3 regions of the Lacrimispora struthionigena genome follow, and region 1 is predicted to be linked to each of the others. Evidence: riboswitches for the same ligand, from Rfam matches in the RefSeq annotation. Region 1 holds a riboswitch; each other region holds the start of a gene.
The links. Region 1 has a riboswitch for thiamine pyrophosphate ahead of thiT (energy-coupled thiamine transporter ThiT). Riboswitches for the same ligand answer to the same signal wherever they lie in the genome.
Positions count from the first base shown of each region.

Region 2: it holds a riboswitch for thiamine pyrophosphate, as region 1 does, so the genes downstream of both, thiC (phosphomethylpyrimidine synthase ThiC) here and thiT (energy-coupled thiamine transporter ThiT) in region 1, are expected to answer to the same signal.
Region 3: it holds a riboswitch for thiamine pyrophosphate, as region 1 does, so the genes downstream of both, thiM (hydroxyethylthiazole kinase) here and thiT (energy-coupled thiamine transporter ThiT) in region 1, are expected to answer to the same signal.

Region 1 is NZ_JBMBWP010000001.1:413,133-416,414, forward strand. It holds gene ACOAOT_RS01905 (cation-translocating P-type ATPase) at 1-265, shown strand, start outside; gene ACOAOT_RS01910 (hypothetical protein) at 414-794, shown strand; gene thiT (energy-coupled thiamine transporter ThiT) at 853-1,524, opposite strand; TPP riboswitch at 1,554-1,652, opposite strand; gene ACOAOT_RS01920 (DMT family transporter) at 1,813-2,238, shown strand; gene ACOAOT_RS01925 (helix-hairpin-helix domain-containing protein) at 2,340-2,963, shown strand; gene ACOAOT_RS01930 (response regulator transcription factor) at 2,984-3,282, shown strand, end outside.
Region 2 is NZ_JBMBWP010000002.1:1,808,998-1,812,279, forward strand. It holds gene trpB (tryptophan synthase subunit beta) at 1-1,055, shown strand, start outside; gene trpA (tryptophan synthase subunit alpha) at 1,048-1,821, shown strand; TPP riboswitch at 1,859-1,967, shown strand; gene thiC (phosphomethylpyrimidine synthase ThiC) at 2,052-3,282, shown strand, end outside.
Region 3 is NZ_JBMBWP010000002.1:767,622-770,903, forward strand. It holds gene thiE (thiamine phosphate synthase) at 1-522, opposite strand, end outside; gene thiM (hydroxyethylthiazole kinase) at 509-1,333, opposite strand; TPP riboswitch at 1,402-1,509, opposite strand; gene ACOAOT_RS12540 (HD domain-containing phosphohydrolase) at 1,545-3,282, opposite strand, start outside.

The sequences.
Region 1 (3,282 bases):
GTCCCTGCTTGAGATGTTTCACTCCTTTAATATGCGTTCCAGAAAGGATTCCATCTTTCATTTAAAATCGCGGAATAACTTTTTGACCGCATCATTGGCAGTATCCTTCGTTCTGACAACCGCTGTCATTTATGTTCCGTTTTTACGGGAAGCGTTTTCCTTTGAACATATTTCATTGGTGGAATATCTTGTGGCGGTATTGATTTCCGTTTCCATCATTCCCATTGTGGAAATCACCAAGCTGCTAAAGCATAAAAAGAAATAATGTGATTATGAAAAATACCGTCCCGGGGGGCGGTATTTTTTGCCTGAATTGTGCCCGGTGCAGCCTGGGTTGTATTTATATTTGCTTAATTTCAGCCGATAATAAAAGTAGAAAAACTCAATTAGTTTCTGTTTAGGAGGAAAATTTTATGGAAATAACCGGGTTAAATAAATACTGCCATACCGACACAGCATCAAAAAATGTGAGAACAAAATATAATGATGGCGCAGAAATAAATATGGCTGAGGTATTCAGAAAGGAAGTATTAAATTGGGAGAAAAAAATCAAGAAAAAGATTAATGAGGATTTAGAAAATGACCGTGAAGGCAATAATAATATGTCTGAAAAAAAATGGAGTGCTTTCATGAATGGAGTGGATAAAGCGCTGAATGCTTATAATCAGAATGAAAATACAGATATTAAAACGGATTATTCCAGACCCAATATGGAAAGTAAACGGCTTCGTGATGATTCTTTTGCAAAATCCCAGATAAGTGTACTTGATTCTTTTCAAAAGTATTATTGGTAGGATACAAATAAAATAGTAGCCCGGATAGATATAGATCTATGCCGGACTACTATCTGTTTTAACCGTTTACTGCCTGGCGTTTCATCTGGGTGATGGCTTCGATGACCGGTGGCAGATATAATATTACGATAGTTACAACCATTTCAGGAATAATATAGGTAGCGTTATATCCAAAGGTATATAAAAGCGGGTTCATGCCTTCCGGCGCATAGGAAGCAAAGAATATGTAACCGGAAATAACATGGCAGATATATCTGCCTAAAACACCTGTGATATATCCTGGAATCAGTCCGTATTTTTTGTTATGAAACAATCCGGAAAGGCCCAGACAGCCAAATGCTATGGGATAGTCCAGGAGAACCTGAACAGGAGCGTAAATATATGGCCCCATAATAAACTGAAGAATTCCGTATGCCACTCCTGTCATGATTCCGGCTTTAACGCCGTAGATATAGCCGATCAGACAGATAAACAGCATGGAAAACAATGTGATGGAACCTCCGAACGGAAGTGAGGCAAATTTGATGAAAGAAGCCACCATAGCCAGTGCCATCGCACCTGCGCAGGTTACCATCTGGCGGGTTTTCAGCTGTCTGGTAGGAAGTGTTTTGCCAGTAAGCAGATGAATCCCCAGTAAAATTATTAAAAGTGCTGCAATCACCAGTCCGTAACCGGCTGGCTTTAAAAGGTATTCTCCGGATTCCTGAGAATAGGTTAGAAAAAATGACATAAAAAAACCTCCTTCGTATGCACAGGAGGGGACTACTACTATTGCTTCCTTCCGCCGGCATTATCCGGTTCAAGTAGTAAGGGTCAGGTAAATACCATTCTCAGCCTAAGGCTCCCCCAGCGTGTCATAATTTTTTCATTTCGGTGTGAGTATAACTGAAATAAAAGGGAATGTCAAGATATTTAAGCCTGTAAAATAAGTATAAAAAAGTAAATTAAGCACAACCTAGTAAAGCAGTGCATCATTGCATTTTTTCAATTAAAAAATACAGATGCGGAGGTTGTATCTATGACAGGCTTTATCATTGCCCTGATATCAGGAGCGCTTATGAGCATACAGGGAGTATTAAATACGGGAGTGTCCAAGCAGACAAGCATGTGGGTTTCCACAGGCTGGGTCCAGCTGACTGCTTTTTTGACCTGCCTCATTTTATGGTATTTCTCAGGGAGGGACGATATTTCAGCCCTTCTTTCGGTTCACCCCAAATACATGCTGATCGGAGGCATTATCGGTGCATTTATTACTTACACAGTTGTGAAAAGTATGGGGACGTTAGGTCCGGCAAAAGCAGCACTGGTGATAGTATTGTCCCAGATCGTGGTGGCTTATGCAGTGGAGGTATTTGGTTTATTTGGCGTAGAAAAAGTTGGATTTGAGTGGAAAAAACTGATTGGAGCAGTTGTAGCCATCATAGGCATTATAATCTTTAACTAATTTGGAAATAGTGCTTGTATTTACTTATTTCTTTAGGTAGAATAGGTACAAGGGCTGAGGATGGGATCCTTTTTTACAAAATTTTGTAAAGGGAGGATTCCATGAACTATCATAGGATTAAGATCGCAGCCATAGCTTTCTGCGTAATTATATGCAGTATTTGCTATGGCTTAAACAGAAATCATAAATACCGGGAAGAAGGGTTTGTTTCCATTCAGGAGACACCTGCATCGTCACAAGAGGAAACGTTAGCCGGGGATTTAAAAGAAACATCAAAAGAACCGATACGTATTTGCTATGTACATATATGCGGAGAGGTGGCTTTTCCAGGCGTCTATGAGCTGGAGGAGGGAAGCCGTATCTTTCAGGCTGTGGCAGTAGCCGGAGGTTTTACGGAGAATGCAGCAGCTGATTCGCTAAACATGGCGGAACCGGTCAAAGACGGGATGAAGCTTAAAGTGCCGGACAAGGAAGAAGCCAAAGTGCTTTTGGACCAGGCGTTATCTTCCGGACCAGGTTCATCGGAAGGCAGACGTAAAGTGAATCTTAACACGGCTGACAAGGACCAGCTCATGACCTTAAGAGGAGTGGGAGAGGCGAAGGCGGATGACATCATTCGTTACAGGGAGAGTCACGGTGGATTTCAGAAGATTGAAGACATTATGAAGATATCAGGGATCAAGGAGGCAGCCTTTCAGAAGATAAAAGACGATATCACGGTTTAAATAGAAGACAGAGGTGCAAAATGGCAAGTGTTTTAGTAGTAGATGACGAAAAACTGATTGTAAAGGGAATGAGATTCAGTCTGGAGCAGGACGGTATGGAAGTGGACTGTGCCTATGATGGTGAGGAAGCCATTAATCTGGCAAAACAGAAGGAATACGATGTAGTGCTTTTGGATGTCATGCTTCCAAAGTTTGATGGATATGAGGTTTGTCAGGCCATCCGGGAATTTTCTGAGATGCCCATCATTATGCTGACAGCCAAGGGCAACGATATGGATAAGATTCTGGGGCTTGAGTATGGAGCTGATGATTACATTAC
Region 2 (3,282 bases), on a different contig from region 1:
CACTTCATGAAACTTACACAGGAAGACCATCTCTTTTGTACTATGCAGAAAAAATGACAGAGGATCTTGGCGGTGCAAAGATTTATTTAAAGCGGGAAGATTTAAACCACACAGGATCTCATAAAATCAACAATGCACTGGGTCAGGTTCTCCTGGCTAAGAAAATGGGAAAAACCCGCGTTATCGCAGAAACCGGTGCTGGCCAGCACGGTGTGGCTACTGCTACTGCTGCAGCCTTAATGGGAATGGAATGCGAAATTTTCATGGGAAAAGAGGATACGGACCGCCAGGCATTAAACGTATTTCGTATGGAGCTTTTAGGAGCCAGGGTTCATCCGGTTACCAGCGGAACCCAAACATTAAAGGATGCGGTAAATGAAACCCTTCGGGAATGGACCAACCGAGTGGAGGATACCCACTACGTTCTGGGCTCTGTTATGGGACCTCATCCATTTCCCACCATTGTACGTGATTTCCAAAGCATCATCGGAAAAGAAGTCAGGGAACAGATCTTAAAAGCAGAAGGAAAGCTGCCCGATATGCTCATTGCCTGTGTGGGCGGCGGCAGCAATGCCATGGGCCTGTTCTATGATTTTATCGGAGACAGTTCTGTTAAGCTGGTAGGCTGTGAGGCTGCCGGACACGGCATTGACACTGATAAAAATGCTGCTACTATTTCCACTGGAACCGTAGGCATCTTCCATGGAATGAAATCCTATTTCTGCCAGGATGAGTACGGACAGATCGCTCCCGTATACTCTATCTCAGCAGGACTTGACTATCCGGGTATCGGACCCGAACACGCCGCACTGTTTGACACCGGCAGGGCTGATTATGTTCCTGTTACTGATAAGGAAGCAGTGGAGGCATTTGAATATTTATCCCGAAAAGAAGGAATCATTCCTGCCATTGAAAGCGCCCATGCAATCGCCTATGCCAGAAAGATTGCGCCTTCTATGGGAAAAGACCAGATTATCGTCATCAACTTATCCGGCCGTGGAGACAAAGATGTGGCCGCAATTGCTCGTTACAAGGGGGTAGAAATCTATGAGTAGAATCAGTGAAGCATTTTTAAAAGGAAAAGCATTTATTCCGTTTATTACAGCCGGGGATCCGGATCTTACCGTAACAGAGCAGCTGGTTCCTGCCATGGCAGAGGCAGGTGCTGATATAATAGAGCTGGGAATCCCTTTTTCTGACCCGGTTGCAGAGGGAATCGTGATCCAGGAAGCAGACCAGCGTGCTCTTGCTGCTGGCACGACTGCAGATAAAATTTTTGAATCTGTCACCCGTATACGGCAAAAAACAAATGTCCCTCTGGCGTTTATGACATACATTAATCCCATATTTGTATATGGAAGTGAGCGTTTTATTAAAAATGCGGCAGAATGCGGCATTGATGCTCTTATTGTGCCCGACATGCCTTTTGAGGAAAAAGAAGAGCTTCATCCCATCTGCCAAAAGTACGGGATTGACTTGATTTCTCTCATCGCACCTACTTCCAAGGAACGGATTACTGCCATCGCATCTGAAGCGGAGGGATTTGTTTACTGCGTTTCTTCCATGGGCGTAACCGGCGTAAGAAAAGAAATCACCTCGGATATCGAGGATATGGTTTCTCTGGTAAAAGCCTCCAAGGACCTCCCCTGTGCCATCGGATTTGGTATTTCAACACCGGAGCAGGCGAAGGAATTAAGTAAATATGCAGATGGCATTATCGTGGGAAGTGCCATTGTAAAGCTGGCTGCCTTGCATGGCAAAGATTGTGTAGCGCCGATTTGTGACTACATAAGAGAGATGAAATCTGCCATAACGAAATGATTATCTACTTGACATCCATATGTACCGGTGCTACACTAGTGCCACAAGAGGGAGCTCGTATGCGGGCTGAGAGGAAGTTATCAAACTTCGACCTTTATAACCTGATTTGGGTAATGCCAACGTAGGGATTTATACAAGACGGATGTATCTATCTGGGCCTGTACCTATTTGGTATGGGCTCTTTTTTTGTCCTGTGCCGTAAATCCCTTCAAAATGAAGGAGGACTACATATGAATTACACTACACAGATGGATGCCGCAAGAAAAGGCATTCTGACCAGAGAAATGGAAATCACAGCCAAAAAAGAGGGAATGAAACCGGAAGAGTTAATGGAGCTGGTGGCCGAAGGCAAGGCAGTGATTCCAGCCAACAAACACCATGCCTGCTTAGAGCCAAATGCCATTGGCTCCATGCTGAAAACAAAGATTAATGTAAATCTTGGAACTTCCAGAGATTTAAACGACATGGAATTAGAACTAAAAAAGGTTGAGGATGCAGTTTTAATGGGAGCGGAATCCATTATGGATTTAAGTTCCTTTGGAGATACCAGGAAATTCAGAAAAAGACTGACAAGCCAGTGCCCGGCCATGATTGGAACTGTGCCAATCTATGATGCCGTGGTTTATTATCATAAACCACTTAAGGAGATAACTTCTGAGGAATGGATTCAGATTGTGGAAATGCATGCGTTAGACGGAGTGGATTTCATGACCATTCACGTGGGCATCAACAAGCAGACGGCTCATCGTTTTAAAGAAGCAAAACGCCTGACCAATATTGTATCCAGAGGCGGCTCCATTATCTTTGCCTGGATGGAGATGACGGGAAATGAAAACCCATTTTATGAAAGCTTCGACCGCATTCTGGAAATCTGCCGGGAGCACGATGTCACATTAAGTCTTGGAGACGCCTGCCGTCCAGGCTGTATTGAAGATGCTTCCGATATTTCCCAGATTGAAGAGCTGGTAACCCTTGGGGAACTGACCCGCCGCGCGTGGGAAAAGGATGTACAGGTAATTATTGAAGGACCCGGACACATGCCTCTTGACCAGATTGCCGCCAATATGAAAATTCAGCAGACCATCTGTAAAGGCGCTCCCTTCTATGTATTAGGACCTCTGGTTACAGACATTGCTCCCGGTTACGATCACATTACCGCAGCCATCGGAGGTGCCATAGCCGCCGCTGCCGGCGCTTCTTTTCTCTGCTACGTGACCCCTGCGGAACATCTAAGGCTTCCCGATGCCGATGATGTGAAGGAAGGCATTATTTCTGCACGGATCGCTGCCCATGCTGCTGACCTGGCAAAGGGCATCAAAGGGGCAAAGGAATGGGATTACCAGATGAGTGATGCAAGAAAACGCCTTGATTGGGAAGCTATGTTTAATCTGGCCATTGATCCGGAAAAAGCCAGAAGGTACCGTGCATCCTCCAAACCGGAAAAGGAAGATACCTGTTCCA
Region 3 (3,282 bases), on a different contig from region 1:
TAAAATATTGTTCTCATTGATTCCGCCTATGGCTATTACAGGAATGGATACGCAGTTACAGATTTCTTTTAAAGTCTCAAAGGTAACAGGATTGGCATCGGTTTTGGTGGAGGTCTCAAAGACTGCACCCACCCCGATATAATCTGCTCCGTTTTTCTCAGCCAGAAGTGCCTGCTCTTTCGTCTGAGCTGATACTCCCAGTATTTTGTCTTCTCCGATCAGCTCCCTGCATTTTTTTGCCTCCAGGTCTTTCTGCCCTACGTGAACACCATCTGCCCCTACCGCAAGAGCCACCTGAATATTATCGTTTATCACAAAAGGTATTTTATATTTTTCAGTGATTCTTCTAATCTCTTTTCCCTCTGCAACAAAGCTGTCATAATCAAGATTTTTTTCCCGAAGCTGAACAAACGAAGCCCCTGATTTAATAATTTCCTCCACCTGTTCGTGAAGTTTGTTCCCGTCAAGCCAGGTCCGGTCGGTCACCACATATAAAAGCATATTTTCTTTAGATACATTCATATTTTCCACCTTCTTCCAGCATCTGTTCATTCAGTCTGCTCATCTCATCAATCAGCAGCATACGGTATGTACCGGTGCCTCCGTGAAGCTGGCAAAGCTTTTCATATGCTAATTCCCCACACAGTCCCATCCCGCATACGGCAGCTGCAGAGGCCTTTAAAATACTGCCTGGATTGGCTCCCACAAAGCTTCCGGTAACAGCAGCAAGCATGCAACCGGTTCCAGTGATACTGCTCATCATGAAATGACCGTTTCTGATTGCATAAACATGATTTTCATCAGCAACCACATCAATGGCTCCTGTAATTGCGATGACGGAACCGGTTCTTTTTGAGAACTCTTTTGCAAAGTCTGCCACACTTTTTAAATTGTCCTCCGTCACTTTATCCCCTTCACAGGCATCCACACCTGACGTTCTTCCTTCTCCTGCTGCCAGAAATTTAATTTCCGATATATTACCTTTTATAACGGAAAACTGGATCTCTTCCAAAAGCTGATATGCTATTTTTTTCCGAAATGCCGATGCACCGGCTCCCACAGGATCAAAAACAACTGGCAGACCGCACTGATTTGCCTTCCTTCCTGCTGCCAGCATGGATATGGCGGTACGTTCATTCAGGGTTCCCATATTAAGTACAAGAGCGGAAGAAATAGCGGTGATATCGGTAACTTCATTGATATCATCTGCCATAATGGGAGATCCTCCACTTGCTAAAATGATGTTGGCGCAGTCGTTTACAGTTACATAATTTGTAATTGCATGAACCATTGGAACATTGTTTCTTACATTGGTAATAATTTGTTCAAACATTTTCCTTACTCCTTTTCCTGTTTTGAGGGAAAAAAATGAGATATGCCAATAAAGACATATCTCATGATAGTTAGTAAGAGTGGCTGTCCCTACGTTGGCATTACCCAAATCAGGTTATAAGGGTCGAAGTTCTTTACTTCCTCTCAGCCGGGTCACCAGCTCCCCAAAACATATTGAATTTTCTCGATTTTAACACAAGGGACAGATGCTGTCAATTCAATCCCTTCATATGGTTCACAAAAAACTCAACCAGCTCCGGATCAAACTGTTTACCTGAACCCTTAATCAGCTCGCTTTTTGCATAGGAGGCAGGCAGTGCCTTCCGGTAGCTTCTGTCACTTGTCATGGCGTCGTATGCATCAGCTATGGTGATGATTCTTGCAAACAGCGGAATATCTGTTTTGCTTCTTCCTTTGGGATACCCCTTGCCATCCCACCGCTCATGATGGCATAAAACAATCTCCGCTATCTCCGACATATTAGGGGAAGTATTTAGGATACGGTATCCGATCTCTGAATGTTTTTTGACCTCCTGATATTCATCCTCTGTTAAAATTCCGGGTTTATTTAAAACCTCTTCCTGAATTCCGATTTTCCCAATATCATGAAGGAGACCGGCCGCCTTAATCTTATTTATATCACTGTCAGGCAACCCCATCTGTTTTGCCATTGTCTCACAAATTTCTGCCACTCTCTGGGAATGCTGCTCCTCTCTTGGATTCTTTTCATGAAGGGTGTTTAATATAATATCAATGGTTTTGCTTCTTCTGCTACTGGCCTCATATAATTTATTCTGATACATCTCATCTTCTGCCAGCTTTACCGCTTTTTGAATCGACATCCCGAATTCCTCAATAATGTGATATCCGAACGAAACCGAAAGTTCGATTCCGTTGATGGTCTCCCTTGCACATTTTTCTTTTAATTCTCGGATATACCGGTCTGTCTCCCCTCTTTCTGTCCTTCTTAGAATAATCGCAAACTCGTCTCCGCCTACACGGCTGATTAATTCCCCTTTCTTTCCTGAATCCGCCAGGATTTCGGCGAAACGCTTCAGCATATAATCTCCATATTTGTGACCGAAGGAATCGTTTACCATCTTTAGTCCATTGAGATCTGCAAAAATAACACTGATGGGATGATTTTCGGAAAGATTCAGTTCCTTTGATGCCTGGTCAAAATACCTTCTGTTGTGCAGTCCTGTTATATGATCATGATAACTGATCTCTTCGATTTCTTTAATATAATTATGGGTTTCTGTAATGTTTCTGGCAATTGCAATGGCTTTGTCATCAAACCATTTTACAATCCGCAGTTCATGATATTCTGTAATCCGTGCAGTAGTCCACTCATACTCAATTTTCTGGTTTTCTCCAGTGAGAAAAACCTGATCGATCAGCTCCCTGCCTTTTGCAGCAATGGATTGTGGCATTACATCTGTAATATTTTTACCAATAAAACGCTCTCTCTTAAAAAACAGATGATCCAGATCTCCAATACAGTCTAAAAATACACCTTCCTGGGAAATGACAAATACGGTGTCAGGAATCGCTTCCATCAGCGAGTGGGCATATTTAAGGCTGTGATACATCTGTGTTTCCCGCTCAGTTAAAATCTGATTCTGCAAGATTAATTGTTTCTGGGATTCCACATTCTCTTTGAGAGAATGCTCCAGCTTCTCATTGCTTTGTTTTAACTGCTGCTTCATTTCATCGAGAGATTTTCCAATTAATCCAAATTCATCGGTTCTTTTTACCAGTTCCCTGCTGACTTCCTGATCAAAGCTGCGATCTCCTATCTCTTTTATTTCTCTTAAAATAGCTTTAACCGGATGGTCAATGATCCTGCCGGTGAGAATAAAAACGGTGAGGGACATAAACATAAGGGAAAGTCCGAATATCCATATGAATGTATTAGACAGCTGCACTATGGGTTTATTAATGGAGCTC